DNA from 4 places in the Pseudoalteromonas sp. SG44-1 genome. Region 3 is predicted to be linked to each of the others. Evidence: predicted binding sites of a transcription regulator. Region 3 holds the regulator's gene; each other region holds the start of a gene.
What was found. The regulator sigma-54, encoded in region 3, starts transcription at its own class of promoters, with help from an activator protein. The targets are predictions, from matches to a motif close to GTTGGCACGNNNNTNGNNT.
Positions count from the first base shown of each region.

Region 1: H5187_RS05870 (diacylglycerol kinase family protein) is a predicted target of sigma-54. The motif match lies at 1,914-1,932, and genes of this name have one in related genera.
Region 2: flgB (flagellar basal body rod protein FlgB) is a predicted target of sigma-54. The motif match lies at 2,905-2,923, and genes of this name have one in related genera.
Region 4: H5187_RS06745 (flagellar hook-length control protein FliK) is a predicted target of sigma-54. The motif match lies at 2,978-2,996, and genes of this name have one in related genera.

Region 1 covers NZ_JACJEW010000008.1:104,684-110,210, reverse strand. The annotation lists gene H5187_RS05875 (VF530 family DNA-binding protein) at 1-208, shown strand, start outside; gene H5187_RS05870 (diacylglycerol kinase family protein) at 251-1,876, opposite strand; gene H5187_RS05865 (branched-chain amino acid aminotransferase) at 2,151-3,152, opposite strand; gene H5187_RS05860 (sigma-70 family RNA polymerase sigma factor) at 3,516-4,055, shown strand; gene H5187_RS05855 (anti-sigma factor domain-containing protein) at 4,052-4,741, shown strand; gene H5187_RS05850 (DUF4331 domain-containing protein) at 4,916-5,527, shown strand, end outside.
Region 2 covers NZ_JACJEW010000078.1:6,912-12,438, forward strand. The annotation lists gene flgM (flagellar biosynthesis anti-sigma factor FlgM) at 1-46, opposite strand, end outside; gene flgA (flagellar basal body P-ring formation chaperone FlgA) at 125-832, opposite strand; gene H5187_RS21230 (chemotaxis protein) at 974-1,906, shown strand; gene H5187_RS21235 (protein-glutamate O-methyltransferase CheR) at 1,927-2,757, shown strand; gene flgB (flagellar basal body rod protein FlgB) at 2,957-3,367, shown strand; gene flgC (flagellar basal body rod protein FlgC) at 3,370-3,801, shown strand; gene H5187_RS21250 (flagellar hook assembly protein FlgD) at 3,816-4,508, shown strand; gene flgE (flagellar hook protein FlgE) at 4,565-5,527, shown strand, end outside.
Region 3 covers NZ_JACJEW010000051.1:9,179-14,705, forward strand. The annotation lists gene H5187_RS18470 (HPr family phosphocarrier protein) at 1-257, opposite strand, end outside; gene rapZ (RNase adapter RapZ) at 286-1,128, opposite strand; gene ptsN (PTS IIA-like nitrogen regulatory protein PtsN) at 1,149-1,601, opposite strand; gene hpf (ribosome hibernation promoting factor) at 1,606-1,893, opposite strand; gene H5187_RS18490 (RNA polymerase factor sigma-54) at 1,922-3,418, opposite strand; gene lptB (LPS export ABC transporter ATP-binding protein) at 3,485-4,210, opposite strand; gene lptA (lipopolysaccharide transport periplasmic protein LptA) at 4,207-4,740, opposite strand; gene lptC (LPS export ABC transporter periplasmic protein LptC) at 4,730-5,284, opposite strand; gene kdsC (3-deoxy-manno-octulosonate-8-phosphatase KdsC) at 5,281-5,527, opposite strand, start outside.
Region 4 covers NZ_JACJEW010000010.1:52,303-57,829, reverse strand. The annotation lists gene fliL (flagellar basal body-associated protein FliL) at 1-511, opposite strand, end outside; gene H5187_RS06745 (flagellar hook-length control protein FliK) at 614-2,908, opposite strand; gene fliJ (flagellar export protein FliJ) at 3,038-3,484, opposite strand; gene fliI (flagellar protein export ATPase FliI) at 3,484-4,818, opposite strand; gene fliH (flagellar assembly protein FliH) at 4,837-5,527, opposite strand, start outside.

The sequences.
Region 1 (5,527 bases), on a different contig from region 3:
ACTCGAGCAAACACTTGGCTGGAAAGCAATGGGTGAGCATGTTGATATTCGCTGTTTTAAATCTGACCCAAGTGTAAAATCGAGCCTTAAATTTTTACGTAAAACACCTTGGGCGCGTACCAAGGTCGAGCAGTTATACCTCGATAACTGTGTCGATGCACAACCGCAAAACAGCGGTTTTGTGTGGCCTAGTATTAAAAAGAAGTAACAGCCATTGCGCGTTATAGCTTATAACGCGCAACAAGTTCAGTTACTCGACCTGCTCTGCACAGATCACCGCCAGTGATTGCGGAGTAATTTCAATGATCAATTTATCAGCACTTTTAACTTCACCATCAAGTACATATTTTATTTCCTGAGTCGCCGATATTGCAACGCGGCGCGCATTGGTATGATGTGAATTAATCGCAAAATGTGCTTGGGTAATACTGCTAAATACCAGCTCAGCAATACTTAATACATTGGCTGATGCGTCTTGGTTTGGAGTGAGCCAATTAACATCGAGCAAGCCATCGTAATGATCTGGCTGTCCCCCACCTTGCGCTAGTAAAGTAGTAAAAGGTGCAGCATTAGCGACAATTAAACTATTGGTATGTATTTGCTGCGGCTCGTTATCATCTAGCTGTACGGTGAAATCTTGGGCTTTTTGTTCACCCAAAGCTTGCCAGAAGCCCTGTAAATATGCGAACTGACCAAGCTCATTTTTAGTATCCCGATCGGCTTTTTCAATCATGTGTTGTTCAAAGCCAATCCCTGCTAACAACAACATCAACTCACCATTGCAATATGCTGTATCCATTTGCTTGGTTTGCCCTTCAATAATCAAATCACATGCTACTTCCACAGGGATCAACTTTGACTTAATTCCCATTAACACATGTGCTAGAGCATTGGCCGTGCCAAATGGGATAATACCTAATTTACAGTCTGTGTTTACCAAAACACTTGCCACTTCTGCCACTGTGCCATCGCCGCCGCAGGCGATGATCATATCTGGTTTATCAGCTATCGCTTGTTTGGCCAACACAATCCCATTTTGCTCGACTGATGTGATCATCACTTTTAAGTTATAATAAGCAGATAAACGCGCAACAATTAAATGCTCTTTTTGCTGCCATAACTTAGTGCCGGAAACTGGATTAGCAATTAATACCGCTTTATTTTTGATTAATAACTCACCCTTTTTATGGCGTTTAACTAGTTGACGCAGTTGGTGTTTATTTAAATTAGCGGTTTCGCGTGTTTCTTTTATTTGCGCAAGCACTTGATGTACATCAGCCTCCTTATTTTGACTGAGTAAATAAGCCGCCATCACAAACACTGAACGACCACGACCCAACGCACAATGCACCACCACACGACGATTATCTTTAATATGATGGGCAATCCAGTTAATCGCTTGATTAAGCTGCGAACGTGTTGGGACTCGATGATCAAGCACTGGGATATTTAAATAGTTTATGTTTTCTTGTGTTGATGACCATTCAAGTCCATCAAATTCACAGGTTACATCTAAAATCGCGGTAATACCGTTATCTTTTAAAGTATCTATATCTGAAGGGAATAAGCGACAGGCTAAAAATAAGTGTTCGTTAATTTGTTGTAATGGCGGTACTTTATCGTGCTTTCGGCTCCACGCGTTATAAACTTGTGCCCCCAATAAAAAAGGTATGAAAGCCCAACGAATGTAAAACGGGATAACACCGTTTTCTCGTTTACGAAAAATTTTTGCAATATTAAAAAAATAGGCACCGCTTACCAGTAATAGAGATAAAGCCGTCCAATAGAATAGCAGCGAAAAATAGCTAGGACTAACCTGCCACCCCATAATGATAAATACAATTGCCAGTAATAAGTAACTTATTGCGGCCCACATAAACGCTCCTTTTGTCGTTAGTTATACCCAAACAGAAATGCAATCTATGCGCCACTAATAAAATTTCACAGAAATAAATATTCATATATATTTCATAGCATTAAGATATCAACTGATTAGTTTAGTGATACTTCCTGTGTTTACATACGTTATTTTTACACACCTTTGCAGCTAACTTACACAGTTGAAAGTATAGATTATTAAATAATTTAGACCATAAAAAAGCCTAGGTTATAAATAACCTAGGCTTTTTATAAAAACATATCGTTTAACTTTACACGTCGATTTTGGTTAACCAGCCATGGGTGTCTGGTGCTTTACCCCATTGAATATCGTTAAGGGCTTGGCGCAAACGCATTGTCGTTGGCCCTGCTTCACCACTGCCCACTTTGTATTCTTTATCATTATGAATAAAAGTACCCACTGGGGTTAATACCGCAGCAGTGCCAGATAAAGCAGCTTCAGTACCCGGTTTTGCAGCACGCTCAAGTAATTCAGTGACTGTAAAATTGCGCTCGGATACTGTCATACCTAAATCTTTAGCTATGGTTAAAATACTGCTGCGCGTCACGCCATGTAAAAAGGTGCTATCTAGCGCTTTAGTAATAATTTCATTACCATCAATTAAAATAAAGTTTGCGGCACCAGTTTCTTGTACATCACCGCCTGGGCAGAATAGAATTTGGTCGGCTTGATGTTGCAAGCGTGCTGCCGTAATGGGTGCTAATGCACTAGCGTAGTTACCACCACTTTTGATCATACCCATGTGCGGGGCACAGCGCATACCATCTTCTTCTAGTAATACTCGCAGCGCAGTCGCGCCACCAGCAAAGTAATCACCCACAGGTGATAATAGCACATACAATAATGAACTTAATGACGGCACAGCCGCTTTACCAATGGCAGCTTCAGTACCGATATGAGTTGGACGAATATACATAGAGCCCGGTGGTAACGGCGTTTCATCAGCATACTGGCGGACAATATCAATGATCATTTTTTCAAGCTTGGCTCCATCAACTTCAGGTAAGCTTAATAAATGCGAGCTTTGTTTCATGCGGGCAATGTTAGCGTCCATGCGGAAAATATAGACTGAGCCGTCTTCATGGCGAAATGCTTTTAACCCCTCAAAACATGTACTTGAATAGTGAAGAACATGTGCACCAGCATGAAGTTCAATTTTATCTGACGGAACAACAGAGCTTTCGCTCCAAGCGTTATCAGTAAAACGTGCTTGAATCATCTGCGGCATAAATACGGTACCGAATGCGGCCATTTTAATCTCTCTTATGTGGTCTACTTTTACCCCATTGTATGACATTCATGCACTGTTTAACCATAACTAAAACAAGGCATTTATTGGAAGTAACAGGATTTTTTGCAATTTCGTCAGTATTTAACTTTGGTAGGTCCTATTATTCTGCTTTGCGGCGTCATTTCCAGCTCTCTAAACGATGAATGTAGGACTGCAGTCTCAGATATAAAACTGATCGCCGCAACTTGATAAGCCGTATTTTACTGCTAGGCTAACTGGTGGAAAAGCATGAAAATAATGATAAGCACCCATCATTTAGTTGGTTTTTTGCATCCATTTTACATCATCATACGTTTACTAACTGACAATAATAATAGGAACTCTATGGAAACCGACGAATTATTACCTCTACTAAGTGCAACCGCGCAGGGCAATAAACAGGCATTTGCTAAATTGTATAATGCCACAAGCGCAAAGCTGTTTGCGATCAGCTTAAAAATGTTAAGCAATCGTGCTCATGCCGAAGAAGCGCTGCAAGATGCATTTGTGAAAATTTGGCACAATGCATCTGATTATCAAGTAACCAAAGGCACAGTGATCAGCTGGATGATCAGCATTGTTCGTTATCGTAGCTTAGACTCTTTGCGCTATCACAAAGTGCGTAAAGAGCAATCCTTAGATGACGACTCTGCAATCTCAGATGATTTAACTGACTCACCTTTAGCTATTGATTACGAAGATAAAAGTAAACTCGTTGATTGTATAGAGCAACTAGATGAACAGCAAAAACAAGCGATCCACTTAGCCTACTACAAAGGCTTGACTCACAGTGAGTTAGTTGATCATATTGATACTCCGCTTGGCACAGTAAAAAGCTGGATCAGACGCGGCCTGCAACAGTTGCAAAGGTGCTTAACGTTATGAATTATGACAATCAAAAACTCATCGATATGTTGGCGGCTGAATACGTGTTAGGGACCTTAAAAGGCTCTGCTCGTAAACGCTTTCAACGTTTAATGCTCTCATCAAATCGTGTTCGAGAAGCAACCTGGATGTGGGAGCAACATTTAAATAATTTAGCCAGCTCAATCAAATCTGTGCCGCCAGATAGCCACGTTTGGGAAGCAATTTCACAGCGTATTGACCCACAGCAAGCAGTGGTACCAAACAATGTTATTCAACCTAAAACAAGTATTTGGCAAGCGTGGTCGTTAATTGCTACCGCAGCAAGTATCGTATTAGCTTTGATTATTTGGCAGCCACAAACGCCTGTCGGGCAAAACACTCAGCAAATTGCGCTGTTTAAAGATGCCAGCGAAAAACCATTATGGTTTATCGATATCAACGAACAAGGTTTATCAATAAAAGCCAGCGACAAATTGACCGCCAGAACTGATAAGGATTATGAACTGTGGATGATATTAAAAGGTCAAGATGCACCTATTTCGTTGGGCCTTTTACCAAAAGATGGCGTTAAATCGCTATTAAAAGACTCACGTTTCAACGCGCAAGATATCGCATTACTTGCCATAAGTTTAGAACCTATTGGAGGCTCACCAACAGGCTCTCCCACCGAAGTACTTTACACAACTGAGTTAATTTTACTGTAAGTAAACCAACAACACGCAATAAAAAGCCAGCAAAAGCTGGTTTTTTATTCCATTAAATTCAACGAGGTAATTTTAAATATACATTTCATTAATATTTTTTACTTTTTATTGCATCCAATGGTAATTGCTTTGCGTATTAGTAGTGACCACTATCTAAAACTAAAGGACAAAGTCATGAAAGCTTTAACTCCCTCAATATTAGCAGTTGTAGTATGTAGTACCTTAGTAAGCGTCCCATCAGAGGCGTCAAGTCACCGTGAAGCTCCAAATATCAGTCGCTTCCCGACTTTAGATTCAACAGATTTTTATGCATTTAACAGTTATGAACAAGGCCGTGGTGATTATGTCACCCTGATTGCAAACTATATTCCATTGCAAGATGGCTATGGCGGACCTAACTATTTTGCCATGGATCCTGATGCAACCTACAGCATCCATATTGATAACGATGGCGATGCGATTGAAGATATTAGCTTCGCCTTTAACTTCAAAAGTATGCTGCCTAATGACAATCAAGGTGTTGCATTAACCGTTGGCCCTGAAGGCAACCAACGTACTGTTGCTGTACCACTCAAAAATGTTGGTGGTGTTGCAGCTGGCAATAATGCCGCAGTTAACTTTAGCGAATCATACACTATGACGATGATCGCTGGTGATCAGCGTACAGGTAGCAAAACCATGCTAACTAATACCATGACCAGCAGTAATGAATTCCACAAGCCACTTGATTATATTGGCGATAAAACGTTTTCATCAATGGATGGTTATAAAAGCTACGCAGCGCAA
Region 2 (5,527 bases), on a different contig from region 3:
TCAACACATTAGCCTGTTGCTGACCTTTATTTACTTGGCTTACCATGATTTTAACCTATACATTATCCAACACATGCCTTGTTATCGGCAACCATGTTAGAAACTTTAGCACAAATACGAAAATTTAAATAATTACCTGCACAGACTCAACACCATCAACGCGGGCATTTAAAACTTTCCCTGACTTTGCATTTTTAACCTTTACCTGCTCTCCTAAAGTACCATCTTCTAGGGCTAAACCGGAAGTTTTTATTTTCAATCCTCGAATTATTGCAAAAATAGTGACATTATCGCCTTTGCAGACCATACAGATTTGATTTAATGCAACAGGGTAACCACTGCGGATATTACGTTTGCTGCGGCTACCAATCAGCAGCTCTTGATTTTGTAAATACTGCGCTCTTACGAAATGTTTTGGTTTCATAATCAAACGTAAATGATGAGCTTCAATAACCTCCCCGCGACTTAAATTTTCAGTGGCTATAATCACAGGGGTGAGTTCAATCATACGTACATGAACATATTGACTCCAACCATTGAGGTCATCACATTTTATTTGTACGGTTATTTGGCGATTAAATGGCGGCTCAGTAGGAATATTAAATGCAAGGTCGCTGTTGCAGCCACGATCAGGTATCCGACTATCCAATGTTAGAGCATTGAGTTCCTTATCATCGGCGGTATTAGGGTCTAATTGATCATAGACATGGGATACAGCAAGTTCTTGCAATTGTTCTTTGCTATATGTTTGTGCATACAGTGGAGTAACTAGGCATAAGCTAGCAAGAAAATAAAAAACACTGTATCTTCGGCTTTTTTTTAACAAACTCATAATGTTTCGACTATGCTTATGGTTGAAAACAGGGTATAAATATTTAGCGTCAATAAACAGACGCTCCCGTGTAGTTATGTAGCTTTACAGAAAGAAAGCAATTATTGTTCCGTTCTTATTCGCTTTCTTCAGGAGATTGAAATGGCAGGCATTTTAGACTCAGTTAACCAACGTACTCAATTGGTTGGGCAAAACCGTCTTGAATTATTATTATTCAAGCTAAGAGGGCGGCAGCGCTTTGGTATTAATGTGTTTAAAGTGAGAGAAGTACTGCAATGCCCTCCTTTAACAAACATGCCGAAGTCGAATGCCTATGTAAGAGGTGTCGCACATATACGTGGGCAAACTATTTCTGTTATTGATTTATCAATGGCTGTAGGTGGCCCTGCGATCGAGAATATTAAAGATAGTTTTATTATCATTGCTGAATATAACCGCTCCGTACAAGGTTTTTTGGTTGGCGGCGTTGAGCGAATTGTAAATATGAATTGGGAAAAAATAATGCCGCCACCGTCTGGGGCTGGCAGATATTCGTATTTAACAGCAGTGACAGAAATTGAAAATGAGTTAGTCGAAATTCTTGATGTAGAAAAAATATTAAATGAAATTTGCCCGGTAAATACTGAAGTCAGTGCAGCAATAGCTAATGATGGTGAAATTCAAAAAGACTTAGGTGAGCGCATCGTATTTATTGCCGATGACTCTGCCGTTGCTCGTAATCAAGTCAAACGTGCTCTAGAGCCGTTAGGCGTGCAGACTGAGCTTGCTAAAAACGGGAAAGAAGCATTAATTCGCCTCCGGGAAATTGCTGCACTTGACTGTAAGCATGATATTACCGAGCGAGTTGGTTTATTGATCTCTGATGTTGAAATGCCAGAAATGGACGGTTATACCCTCACGGCTGAAATAAAAGCAGATCCAAAGTTAGCCCCATTACATGTTATTCTGCATACATCACTCAGTGGTGTGTTCAATCAAGCGATGATTGAAAAAGTGGGGGCTGATGACTTTATTGCTAAGTTCAATCCGGATGAGTTAGCTACAGCAGTGAAAAAATGGGTTCATTGTGACTAATTTGAAAAGGCGGTGTTACTTTGGAAAATAAGCATTTACAACAAAGTGAGTACGATCAGTTTCGTTCTTTTTTAGAGCAACAATGTGGCATTGTTTTGGGTGATAATAAGCTTTATTTAGTCAAAAGCAGGCTTGCTCCGCTAATGGTTCGTTTCAATGTTGAGTCATTGTCACAATTGGTCAGTAAAACACTGAGTCCGCATGAGCGGCAGTTACGTGCCGCAGTTGTTGATGCTATGACGACCAATGAAACTTTATGGTTTCGGGATCAATACCCGTTTGAACTATTACAAAGTAAGTTATTCCCAGAGCATAAAGAGTTGCGTCGACCGTTGAAAATTTGGTCAGCGGCAAGTTCCTCAGGACAAGAGCCATATTCTATTGCCATGTCGGTCGCTGAGTTTCAAGCTAAGCAGCCGGGTGTATTAAAAATGGGCGCGCAGATCATCGGCACCGATATTTCTAATACTATGTTAGATATGTGTAAACATGCAGAATATGACTCTCTTGCTTTAGCTAGAGGGCTGTCGGTAGAGCGCAGGAAGAAGTTCTTCAAAGATAGCGGCAATGGGATGGCGCAAGTTAACGACTCAATAAAAAAATTAGTGAGTTTTCGACACCTTAATTTATTAGATTCATACGCACTAATGGGCAAATTTGATATTATTTTTTGCCGTAATGTGCTGATTTATTTTGCACCTGAGGTGAAAGCCAAAATTATTGCTCAGTTTGCTCAAGCACTTAACCCTAAGGGGTATTTATTTTTAGGTGCTTCAGAGTCTATGTCAGGGTTAAGTAACGAGTTTGATATGGTACGCTGTAATCCTGGTATTATTTATCAAAAGAAATAACTTACCAGCGTAAATAACGCGCTAAAACGCAAGTAACTCAAGTCTCATCGGTAGTAAAGCCGAATCTAGAATACGATAAAACGATGTGCCTCCACATCGTTTTTCTTTTTAAATCAAAAATTAAACACATCATAAAACACTAACCTAGTTGGCTCACCTTTTGCATTAATCATCTTAAGTCAATTTTTTGGAGATGGTTATGGCTATCAGTTTTGATAAAGCATTTGGGGTTCATCCTCATGCAATGTTGATCCGTTCGCAACGTGCTGAGTTATTAGCAACCAATATCGCTAATGCTGATACGCCGGGCTATAAAGCGAAGGATATCGACTTTGCCTCAGCATTGAAAGCGGCAAAAAGCCACCAGCAAGGCGGCAATAACATGGTAACAACTAACCCGAATCACATTGCAGGTGGTAGTCGTTATATCGGTAATAGTGAAATGTTTCGTTCGCCAAATCAAGCAGATACAGGTGATGGTAACTCGGTTGATATACAAGTGGAACGAAACTTGTATACAAAGAACTCATTAGAGTATCAGGCAAGCCTGCAATTTATGAGTAGTAAAATTAAAGGCCTTAAAAAAGCCCTCGGTAGTCAAGGAGCCTAAGCATGAGTTTATATAACGTTTTTGATATTTCAGGTAGTGGTATGAGTGCGCAAAATGTGCGTTTGAACACCACCGCAAGTAATATTTCCAATGCCAATAGCATTAGCTCAAGCCAAGACAAAACTTACCGGGCGCGTCACCCTGTTTTTGCAGCTGAACTGATGAAAGCATCAGAATCAACTGGTAATACGCAGGGATCGTCTGTTGGCGTTAAAGTACTAGGCATTGTAGAGAGTAATAAACCACTGCAAATTGAATATAACCCAAATCACCCCAGTGCGGATGAAAATGGTTATATCTACAAACCTAACGTTAATGTCGTTGAAGAAATGGCTAATATGATTTCCGCCTCACGCTCTTATCAAACCAATGTGCAAGTTGCTGATGCAGCGAAGCAAATGTTAAGTAAAACACTGTTGCTTGGGCAGCGGTAATTGAGGGTTAGATTATGAGTAACGACATAAATACTGCATCATCAAGCTATATAGATTCGCTTCGTTGGCCGAGTAAACAAGAGGCTGACGAAAAGACTGGTGAAAAGAAAAGTGATGCATTAACGCAAGAGGATTTCTTTTCATTATTAACGCAGCAACTGTCGTTTCAAGATCCCAGTAAACCTGCGGACAACGACCAAATGATTGCACAAATGACGAACTTTACCATGGCAGAAGGTATCTCAAATTTAAATTCAAAGTTTGAGTCTTTGGCTGCTTCAATGACCTCTAATTCAGCGTTGCAAGCATCAACTCTGGTAGGCAAAAAAGCTTTAGTTGAATCAGATACATTAGATCTTAACAGCAGTGGTGATGTCTCGGGCATGATTGCTGTTGAAAGTCCCGTTAAAGATTTAAGGCTCAGTATTACAGATGCTTCCGGACAACTAGTGAGAGTAATTGAGTTAGGTGATAAACCTGCTGGTGGCTTACGTTTTAACTGGGATGGAAAAAATGAAGCCGGTGAGAGCCTTCCGCCAGGAGAATACAATATCAAAGCAGAGGGCAGCATGGGCGAAGAATTTACTAGTTTACCCATGGCCTCTTATAAAAATATTGATAGCGTCAATATTAATGGCGCTAACGGTATTATTATTAACACTAAAGAAGGGGCAGTTAAGCTGTCTGATGTCGCAGAAATTGCGTGATAAATTTTATTTATTTTTTAGCCTATTGGCTAAATTTTATAGGTTAGAGGTGAATTATGAGTTTTAATATTGCATTAACTGGCATTGCTGCCGCACAAAAAGATTTGGATGTTACTGCTAATAACATCGCTAATGTAAATACCTACGGTTTTAAAGAATCGAGAGCTGAGTTTGCCGATGTTTATTCATCATCAGTTTTTTCTTCGGGTAAAACTAAAAATGGTGATGGTGTACAAACAGCATCTGTAGCACAGCAGTTTCATCAAGGTTCAACATTAGGCACTAAAAATTCACTCGATCTTGCTATAGGAGGTGAAGGATACTTTGCTCTTAGCAATGAGTTAGGCTCACAAGATAAAACATTCACTCGTGCAGGGGCGTTTAAATTAGATAAAGATAACTTTATCGTTGACGCACAAGGTAATTACTTACAAGGCTTTCCTGTTGATGAAATTAGTGGAGATGCAACATCAGTAAGTTTAACCTCCTCTGGGGCGATTCAAATTCCTGATTCATCAGGTTCCCCGCGGGCTACCTCAAGTGTATATTCGTCATTTCGATTGGATTCGACCAAAGATACACCGACTATTACACCATTTGATCCAACTCAATCAGGGTCATATACTCACTCTACCTCAACCAATGTTTATGATTCGCTAGGTGAGCCGCATACTATGCAATTGTTTTTTGTGAAAACGGATGCAGCTGTTACAGGTAATGCTAATGAGTGGCAAACCTATGCCACGTTAGACGGTCAAGCATTCAATCCTGATGGAAGCTCGCAAGGCGCTACTGGACCATTTAATCCAATTTCAACATTTCAGTTTGATGCGAACGGCTTACCACTTAACACCAATGGTACCGCAAATACAGGCAATACATTTAACCCTGTTGTGTTAGATAGCACTAATTTGACAGGGTTTTTAAGCAATGGTGCTAGCTTTCCTAATAATGTAACTATCAACTGGCGTGATGAAGCAGGTACCTCTGCAAAAATCCCGACCCAGCATGCAGGCAAG
Region 3 (5,527 bases):
AAGCGTTGTGCGATCAACTCGCCAATTGCTGCAAGAGCAGGTTCAGCGTCCGGGCCTTCACATACAACTTTAACTTCTTTGCCTTGGCTACTTTCTAATAGCATTAAGCCGAGTACGCTATCGCCTGCGGCTTGTTTGTCATCTTGATGAAGTGTGATGCTGGCATCAAACTGCACAGCTAATTGCGCTAATACGCTGGCTGCGCGAGCATGTAAACCGAGTTTGTTTTTTATTAAAAATGTATCTTCTAAACGCATCAACATTCCTTACTGTAAACGTGAGTTGTTATTCTTGTTCACGATGGCGAATTTTCACATTGCTGTGGCTCATCGAGAAGCTTTCACCTATAGTTTGCGCTAGATAAACTGAGCGATGTTGACCACCGGTGCAACCAATAGCAATTGTTAAGTAACTGCGGTTATTACGCTCCAAATGCGGTAACCAAGTTTGTACAAAGGTTTGGATCTGCCAAGTGAATTTTTGTACGATACTATGGCTGGCTAAATAATCTTTTACTGGCTGATCAAGGCCTGTAAGTGGCTTAAGCTCAGGCTCCCAATGTGGGTTTGGTAAAAAGCGTGCATCAAAAACATAATCAGCTTCTTTTGGGATACCATATTTAAAACCAAATGATTCAAAGGTAATGATTAGTTTTTTATCTTTTTTCCCTAAAATCTTTTCACGGATTGACTCTGCAAGCTGGTGGACACTCAGATCAGTGGTATCAAGTATAAAGTCAGCGCGAGTAGTTAATACATCAAGTAATACTTTTTCTTGCTTGATAGCTAAATCCAGTGGCAAAGAGTCCAAAGATAATGGGTGTAAGCGGCGAGTTTCAGAAAAACGTTTGATCAGGGTTTGATCATCACTGTCTAAATAAAATAGCGTCGGATTTGCAAAACCAGGCAAGTATTCAAGAATATCGTTAAATTCTTCCTGCTCTTTCGGTAAATTACGGACATCAATACTGACGGCAATTTTGTCATAATTATCAGAGACACTGCGCACTAATGAAGGTAATAAGTTTACCGGAATATTATCTACACAATAATAGCCAAGATCTTCTACTACACGCAGAGCAACAGATTTACCTGAGCCAGAACGCCCACTGATGATGATTAACTCCATGTAAATTCTCCTTCATTTGGCTACGATTGCGCAGCAATTACGTGATACAAATCTTGGTCTGTTTTTGCGCTACGTAGTTGTTTACAAAAATCTTTGTCGTTGAGTTTATCAGCAATTGTGGCTAACGTCTTCAAATGAAGTTGGCTATCACCATCTGGCACGATGAGAGCTACAAATATATCAACTGGGCGATTATCTATCGCATCAAAATCAATCGGTGATTCACTCACTATAATTATTGCTAGCGGGTTTTCAACACCACTCATACGGCCATGAGGAATAGCAATACCACGACCAATACCCGTACTACCTAGTTTTTCTCTCGACAGTAGTGCGTTGAGGATTTCTTGTTGTGATAGCTGAGGAAGTTGTTCATGAGCCAATTGGCTGATAAATTCAATGATCCGTTTTTTGCTATTAAAAAGGACCGCAGCTTTACTGCAGTCCTGGCAAATAAGTGAGCTTAATTTCATAGTGTTAGTGTCGAGCGTGCTTCTCTTTGTGTTTAATTACCTGACGGTCAAGTTTGTCGATTAGTCCGTCAATGGCTGCATACATGTCTTGGTGCTCAGTTGAGGCAAATAATTCAGCGCCACTGACATGTAATGTGGCTTCTGCTTTTTGGCTTAGCTTTTCTACATCAAGAATGACATGGACATTATTGATATGATCAAAATGCCTTTCAAGCTTGGCAAACTTATTGTTTACATAGTCTCTTAATGAATCAGTAATTTCTACATGACGACCAGTTAAATTTAGTTGCATAAGCATTTTCCTCTTGTGATTTTACGCCTTAAATCAAACTTTTACGTTGATTTGACGGTGGAATAGCCAGTGACTCGCGGTATTTTGCAATAGTCCGTCTAGCTACTTTGATACCTTGCTCTGCCAATATATCTGCAATTTTACTATCACTCAATGGTTTCGCTGAGTTTTCTGCACTGATCAATTTTCTGATCAATGCTCGAATGGCTGTCGATGAGCATTCGCCGCCGTTCTCAGTACTTACATGGCTCGAGAAAAAATATTTTAACTCAAATATACCACGAGGGGTATGCATGTATTTTTGGGTGGTTACACGAGAAATTGTTGATTCGTGCATCTCAACCATTTCGGCAACGTCGTTTAGTACCATAGGGCGCATGGCCTCAGGGCCATGCTCAAAGAATCCTTGCTGCTGTTTAACAATGCAGTTGGTTACTTTGAGTAACGTCTCGTTACGACTTTCTAGGCTTTTAATAAACCATTTAGCTTCTTGCAAATGCGAGCGTATAAATTGGCTGTCAGTGCTTGATTTTACAGAGCGTGACATCGCCGCATATTGGCTGTTCACTCTAATTTTTGGCATGCTGTCTGGATTGAGTTCAACCACCCAGCGACCTTTAATTTTTTTCACCGAAACGTCAGGAATAACATACTCTGATTCTTCGCGTACTATGGTATCCGCAGGCTTTGGGTTAAGGCTGTGGATCAGTGTCATTACTTCTTTTAGTTCATCTTCTTTAAGCTTAGTCTTTTTCATCAAAGTGCGATAGTCACGACTAGCTAATAAATCGATATGATCAGTTAAAATCATTTTTGTCTCGCTAATCCAAGGAGTTGCAGGATCAAATTGATTTAATTGAATACATAAACATTCTTGTAGGCTGCGCGCAGCAATACCAACAGGGTCAAACAACTGAATGCGTTTTAACACTGCTTGCACTTCGTCGAGTTCGATTTCTTCTTCGTTATTACCTTGATTTAAGCTTTCTGCGATGTCTTCGCAGCTCAAGGTTAAAATACCTGAATCGTCAACGGCTTCAACAATCGCAATGGCAATGGCTTCATCGGTTGGACTAAAAGGTGTGAGTTGTAATTGCCACATTAGATATTCGTGCAAGGTTTCAGTTGAGGCACCTTGATAAATTGACTCATCTTCAGGCATTGGCCCAGATGACGTATTTGGCGCAGCACTCATGTATTCGTCCCAGGTGACGTCCATAGCCATTTCGTCACTTAAGGTCTCTTTACTTAATGCTTCGCTACTTTCTTGTTCATATTCGCTTGGCTTGTCGTCTGCTGATGCGCTAACGGTTAAGTCATCGTTATCTTGTTTTTGTTCGTTTTTACCAGCCGTGTCGTCTGAATATTCATGTTCTTCTAGCTCTAACAATGGATTGCTGTCGAGCGCTTCTTGAATTTCTTGCTGGAGATCCAATGTACTGAGTTGCAATAAGCGAATTGCTTGTTGCAGCTGTGGTGTCATTGTAAGTTGCTGGCCCATGCGCAGCTGGAGTGATTGCCTCATGTATCTCTAACAATCCTTTTATTGTTATCATCGTTAAGTCTAGCAGATACTTAGCCGAGCGTGGCTTTATAGCCTAAATTGCTCGCCCAGGTAAACATCGCGGACTGTTTGGTCGGCGAGTACATGCTCAGGGGTACCTGATGCAATTAACTCCCCATGAGAAACTATGTAGGCTTTTTCACAAACATCAAGGGTTTCTCGTACATTGTGGTCGGTAATAAGCACGCCAATACCACGGTTTTTAAGGTGTTCAATAATCTTCTTTATATCTAACACTGAAATAGGATCAACGCCAGCAAAAGGCTCATCAAGTAAGATAAATTTTGGGTTTGCGGCTAAAGCGCGTGCAATTTCAACTCGACGACGTTCACCGCCAGATAATGCCATACCTTGGCTGTCGCGGATATGTTGAATGCTAAACTCATCAAGTAAGCTGTCGAGCGCTTCTTCTCTGGCTTGTTTATTCAGCTCTTTACGAGTTTCTAAAATAGCCATCAGGTTTTGATAAACAGTTAATTTACGGAAGATGGATGATTCTTGTGGCAGGTAGCCAATCCCTAACCGTGCGCGACTGTGCATTGGCAGTAAGGTGATGTCATTATCATCAATACTGATTTTACCTTTGTCGCTTGGAACTAAACCCACAATCATATAAAAGGTGGTGGTTTTACCAGCGCCATTAGGACCCAATAAGCCAACAATGCTGCCTGCGCTAACTTCTAAACCCACGCTTTTTACAACTTGGCGACCTTTATAGCTTTTTGCTAGAAATTCAGCTTTTAATGTACTCATGGCTGCCCTTTAGATTTGTCTTTTTTACTGTCTACTGGTACCAAAATGGTGTGCACACGATCGCTTGAGCTTGCGCCTTTTTCAGCACTGATCAGTTGCTGGTCCATATCATAGGTAATGCTTTTGGCATTGATTTTTTGACCTGCCTGAGTGACTTGTGCATTGCCAACCAAGGTTAAATAGCGCTTAGCGACATCGTAACGGACTTCATCAGCACTGGCACTCATTACTGTGCCATCAGTTTGTTTTTCTTCAAAGTAAGCCGGACTGCCAGTTGCGACAAGTAGTTGTTTGTTATCGCCTAAATCTTCGCGCTTATGGACTTCAAGTCGATCCGCTTTGATACGGCGGTTACCATGAATGATTTCAACATTTTTTTCAAAAATACCGATATTGTCTTTCAGTTGGGCAAGCTGCGTGTCAGCACTGATAGAGACTTGATCTGCAGGTGGTGTCGTATTTTCAGCAAAGCTTGCAAAAGCAATGAATAAGCTTGGTATAACAAGCAAGTGAGCAAATTTATTGGTCATAATATATGGTTCGCGTATGGTTAATTAGTTCTACCACTTCGGCTTTTAAGTCGGCATGGAGACCGCGCCCAGTGATTTTTAAATTTGGTCCGATTAATTCAACTGGTTGTTCTGAACTCATGGTTTGTAGTTCAATATCAACCTGAATATTATCTGCGTTTATATGTTCAATCATGGCATTATTGGTCAGGTTTTTAGCAACCACATTACCTTCTAAAATTAATTGATGATTTTCATATAAGGTGGCTTCATCGGCATTAATTTGCCACGTCTGCTGTTGATTATAGAGTGTAAAAATAGGTTGTTCAAAGTAAGTGAACCCTAACTGTTGGTAGAGTTCCATTTTTGCAGCTGTTACTTTGTGGCTAATTTTACCTTGTTCATCAAATGCGGTTTGTTTTAATGCCACCGCAGTATAATCAGGTTTTGCTATTATATCTTCTTGGTGTTGTTTTATGGCGGTACTTTGATAAAAATACGGATACCACAGCCATACCATGCAGCCGACAAATAATACGCATAATATTAAACGCGCACTATTCATGAGCTCGTGCCTTCGCTGGTTAATGATTTACCATTTTCGAGCATTAATAAATCAGTGAGTTCACGCACCGCCCCAAAGCCACCAGGTAGCATGGTTGTATAATGTGAAATGCGTTTGATTAGTGGATGCGCATCATTTACTGCCACCGCAAAACCAACCAATTCCATTACCGGCAAGTCAGGTCCGTCATCGCCTATGTAAGCGATTTGTTCATCGCTTAACTGCAATTTATCCTTGAGCTGT
Region 4 (5,527 bases), on a different contig from region 3:
TAAACAACACCCGCTCGATTACTTTACTTCCCTCTACGTCCATTAACGCCGCTTGTACTTTATCAAGCGCTGCTACTCGCAGGGTTTCTTTTCCTTCGCTAGTGCCCAGTTCATCTGCGGTGGTGGTTGAAAACACACCAAGCAATGTACCTTCAATTAGTGGAATATGCTTTTTGGCCGTTTCTTCATTCACATCACCGCGCACTAATAATTGCACTTTTATTTGCACAATACGGTCACGACTTGCACCTGGTACGTTAAAAATAAAAGGTCGAGGCATCGCAACATATAAAGCACTGCCAACCTTTGCACCACTGCCACTTACCTCTGCAGTTTCAGTTGCAGGTGCAACCGATTCGTCTGCAAGTGTTTCAGGAGCAGCGTCTGAGCCTGACATCAAGAAAAAGCCAGCGGCACCACCAATTACCAATACCGCAGCAATAATAATTATAATCAGCTTTTTTTTACTTTTACTGCCATCTTCAATTTCTAAATTTGCTTCTTCAGCCATGCCGCTTTCCTTTATGCCTTGATAATAGCGATATTACGAGTGTCACCGCGCACCATCAAGTTATTTATTTTTATAGTCTTATACCTCATATAATAGCAGGTGTTAGGCATAGTAATCTATTGATGATGAAGATTGTTGCCCAGAGCCGCGAATTGGTTGCTGAGTTAATGCAGTTTCCTCTTCATTTTGTTGCTGATTTGCCTGTTGACCACGACCATTTTGTTGTCCGTCACCACCAGTATCACTTTGACTATTCCCCTGCTGGATACTGCTTTCACCCAGTTCAATTCCCTGCTGCGCTAACATTTCCCGTAATCTCGGCATTGATTGCTCAAGGGCTTCTTTGGCTTGCTGATTTTGCACCACAAAGTTAATGTGAGCTTGTTCTGCATCGCTACGAATACGAATTTGCATACTGCCCATTTCTGGCGGATCAAGACGTATTTCAGCTTCTTTATTATTAATGCTTAACAATGCACTCACTCGTTCTTGCAGTAACTTGGCAGCATCACTTTTCATGATATTCAACGCTTGTAACGCAGTTGGATCAATATTTATTTGTCTTGTCTGTGATGTAGGACTCGCTTGCTGAGCATGCATTACTTGCATATCAGCCAAAGCTTGTTGATAACTTTGCTCACTCCCTTCTACAGCCGTGGCTGTTGTAACTGCAGTGGTTAATCCGGTGAGCTGGCCAAACAATTGATTTACACGTGCCAATGTGTTGTCGCGCACAGGGCTTTGCTCTGCTTTAATATTTTCAGCAAATTGCTCGCTTTTTAGAACATTATCTTGTACTGCCAGTTTCACTTCTTGCTCTTTGCTTGCAGCCTTTATAAGTGCATATTGTGGCGCAGATACTTTATTTGTATCTGATTTAGCGGTGCTGCTATTGGTAGTTGTAGTGCTTGCTAAATTATCTGCCATTGACTGAACCGTCAATTGAGCTTTTGACTCAGTCCTTTTTTCAGTACTCTCTGGCTGGGCTAATTCAGTAATCGCCTTATTGATCTGAGTTAATAAAGCCCCTTTGGGCTGCTCATTGCTCACAAAATTTCGTAATTGCTGGCTTAATGCCTGTTTTTGCATAGGGCTTAACAGCGAAATATCTTTACTTAGTTGAGTTAGCTCTGCGGTGTTAATTGTCGCAACTGCAGTGGTAGGTTTTGCAGCTTCTTTACTATTAAGCGCTACAAATTCAGCCAGCATTTTTTTTAAGTCAGTTATGTTAGCCGGTGATGGATCTTGCTGACGAATGACATCAACCTGAGTTTGCAGCTGTTTTTGCTGCTCCGGTGTTAAGCTCGCCAACAGTGGATTTTCATTTTTTTGCACAGTTGTCGTTGAGTTAAGTAATACCTTGCTGATTTGCTCTAATACAGCACTATTATTACGCTTTGACTGTTCAGCTGCTTTTTCTGATACATCAGTTTGAGAGCTTGAAGCAACACCTTTAACCGCTTCAGCGTCCATTGCTACTTCAGTGGCACTTTTGATTGCTTGTTTAGCGTTAGCAGTAACGTTAGTAACTGCTGCATCTGCACTTAGTGCTGCGCTCTGTTGAGGTTTTCCTTGCTGAGCAAGCATAGCGTCGGAACCTTTAGCTAATACTTCACTGTCTTGTGGTTTACCTTGGCTTGTATTTCCAGCAGCAATTATTTGAGCTGCGTCATTGTCAACTTGCCCGCTTTTTAACGTAGTTGTAGTCGCAACTGCTTGTTGGATTGTTGGCTGCATTGCCATCGCTTTATTTTGCGATGTCTCTTTTGCGACTTGAATATCATCAATAATAGGAGTAACTGCATCATCAGGCGGAGTGTTCCCCTTTAGCTGAAGTTGTTTATCAATTGCCTCTGCCAGCACCTTTTTTTCTGTAAGTAACGATGGTTTTAGCTGTTTATCGACTAATTGTGCAATCGGATCATCAGTAGCAGGAGTCTCTGTATCAATAATAGGCGTAACATCATCAATTGGACGGGCTCCAGTGACTTTAACAAGCGTAGGGTCTATTTTTTCCTCGCTGTATTTCCCCAACTTTGAAAGTAATGAGGAATTTTCGACAGTTGGCGTATTATTTACCCGAGTGTCCATGTTATTAGCCGCCGTTATTTGCGCAAGCATTGCATCACCAGACATCGCATTTTCATCACTGTTGTCAGCAGACGTTTCTTGTGCTTTTTCAGCAACAATTACGGCTTCTGCTGAACGTGCCTCAGCACCCGTTGAATTAACCTTTATAGATGTTTCCGCAGCATTATTGGCACTTTGTAATTGGCTAAAAAAGTCACTATCAGTGCTTTCTTTATCTGCTGCTGCACCACCTTTGGCACTGTCTTTTTTATTTAACTGAACATCCTGCTCAGTTGAGATAAACACTGAAAGATCACTAATAGCCATAATTCACCTAGATTAAAAGTGGCAATTTGCCGCCGCAGTTTGCCAGAATAAATACTTATTACATTAAACAAGCAAATAATATGCCTAAGCTGATTTGAATTAATAAATAACCCTATTTTGGGCAATAGGCTATAAAACGCGACGTCTTTGGTAAAATTGATTTGCGGAAAATTCATCAAGCATTTTTTGTTCATTTTTTTGTGCGATCACATTCGCTTTAAGTTGCTGTTTTTCTATTAACTTAGCAACCGCTTTAGCCTTAATCTGCTGTTTCAGCCATAAACTTTGGCGTTGTGAGACAACTTGTTTAGCAGTACTAACTGTATTCGCTTGTTGACGAATGGCTTCTTCGATTTTGGCAATGAAAGCATGATATTGACTAAACCCGGCGCTACTTAAACCGGACTTTCCTTTTACATGTAATTGCTGAGTATATTCTAAGCGAAAGTTATTCAAGCCTTGCAATTTTTGTTGATTGCCTTGCAAGTTTTGCTGCGCTTGTAAATAATTTATCCGTAAAGCTTCTTCTTTATCATTTTCTATTTTCAGCAATAAACTGAGCTTATTGGTTGCCATTATGCTTGTCCTAATAATTGCGCAAGCCCTTGTAGGCCATCGTCATAGCTGATCACATCCTTCATGCCTTGTTGTAAAAATGCATTCACTCTTGGCATCATATTAATGGCCTGATCAAGCATTTGGTCGGTGCCTTTTTGATAAGCACCTAAAGTAATCATATCTTTATTTTGCTGGAACATTGAATACACTTGTTTTAACACTCGCGCTTGTTGCATATGTGCTTCTGAGACAACTTGTGGCATCACCCGTGAAATCGATTTTTCTATATCAATAGCAGGATAATGACCACTGTCAGCGAGCTCTCTGGATAACACGATATGACCGTCTAAAATGGCTCGCGCCGCATCAGCAATCGGATCTTGCATATCATCCCCTTCACTCAGTACAGTAAAAAACGCTGTGATAGAGCCTTGCCCTTCGCCGCCATTACCAGCACGTTCCACCAGCGCGGGTAGCTTTGCAAACACTGAAGGCGGATAACCTTTAGTCGCTGGTGGTTCACCAACCGCAAGCGCTATTTCGCGCTGCGCCATGGCATAACGCGTTACAGAATCCAGTAGCAATAAAACATTTAAACCTTGATCGCGAAAGTACTCCGCGATAGTTACCGCACTTTCACAGCCTTTTAATCGCATTAATGGTGATGCATCAGCGGGCGCGGCAACTACGACAGAACGTTTACGCCCTTCCACACCGAGTATTTCTTCGATAAATTCTTTTACTTCGCGGCCACGCTCCCCCACTAAACCAACAACTATTACATCCGCTTCTGAGCCTCGGGTCATCATACCCAGTAATACCGACTTACCCACGCCTGAGCCTGCAAATAGCCCCATGCGCTGGCCTTGGCCAACAGTTATCACTGAATTAATAGCGCGTACGCCAACATCCATCGGCTGCGTAATTGGTCGTCGAGATAATGGGTTAATGGAATTTTGTGCAAATTTTAAGTAATGCTCTGCTTTAATAGCTCCAAGCCCATCCAACGGACGCCCTAAGCCATCAACAACACGACCAAGTAAACACATACCAACAGGCAGTCCGGTATCATTTACTTGTGGGATAACTCGCGCACCAGGTAGTACACCAGAAATATGGTCATTTGGCATCAAGTAAAGCGTCTGGTCATTAAAACCAACAATTTCAGCATCAACAAAACCATGCATGGTTTCAATTTTACATTGGCTGCCAACTGGCGCGCGTAATCCTTTCGCCTCTAATGTTAACCCTACAACACGGGTTAAAATTCCCGCAACAGCAGGCGTTGGACTATGAATATGTTTTTGATACTGTTGTAAACGTTCACTTAATGGGCGTGGTTGAGAACTCATTGCAAACCAAAAATAGCGTTAGATACCACTACTATGCAAAAAACTATCCAACGTTTCTTTGACGCGGGTTTTTATAGTCATATCAATAGATGATTGTGGTGTTTTTACTTGGCAACCACCGCGATCTAAAGTCGGCTCTGCAACTAACTGCCAATGGTTTTCAGCTAGTGCAGCTTCACCATAACTATTTTTAACCAGTTCAATGTCTTCAGGGTGTAAATGAATACGCACACTTTGCTGCTCATTGGCTAACGCATCGATACACTGCTTTAAACTTTGCAAAATAATTTCAGGGGAGGTTTTAATTTCTTGATAAACTAACGCTTCGGTTAGCATTACGGTTAACTGTACAAGTTGCTTTTCGGCGTCATCATCGACTTTAGCTAATGGCGCTGACAAACTATCCAACAATGCTTTTAGACCCGTTAGCTGTTCTTCAATCAGTGGTTTTACTTCTTCTTGACCTTGTGTTTTACCAAGCTCAATGCCTTCTTTATAACCGGCTTCTTTTCCCTCACCTACGCCTTTTTCAAAACCATCAATATAACCCTGCTCGTGGCCTTGTTTTAAGCCTTCTTCGTAGGCATCTTGACGAATTCGTTCCAGCTCAGCCATCGTTAACGAAGGCAGCTCAGGCTCTTCGGGCTCTAGTGCTTGTTCACTTTCTTCAAGCTCTTTACGATATAAATCGGCCAGCGGTGTACCAAAC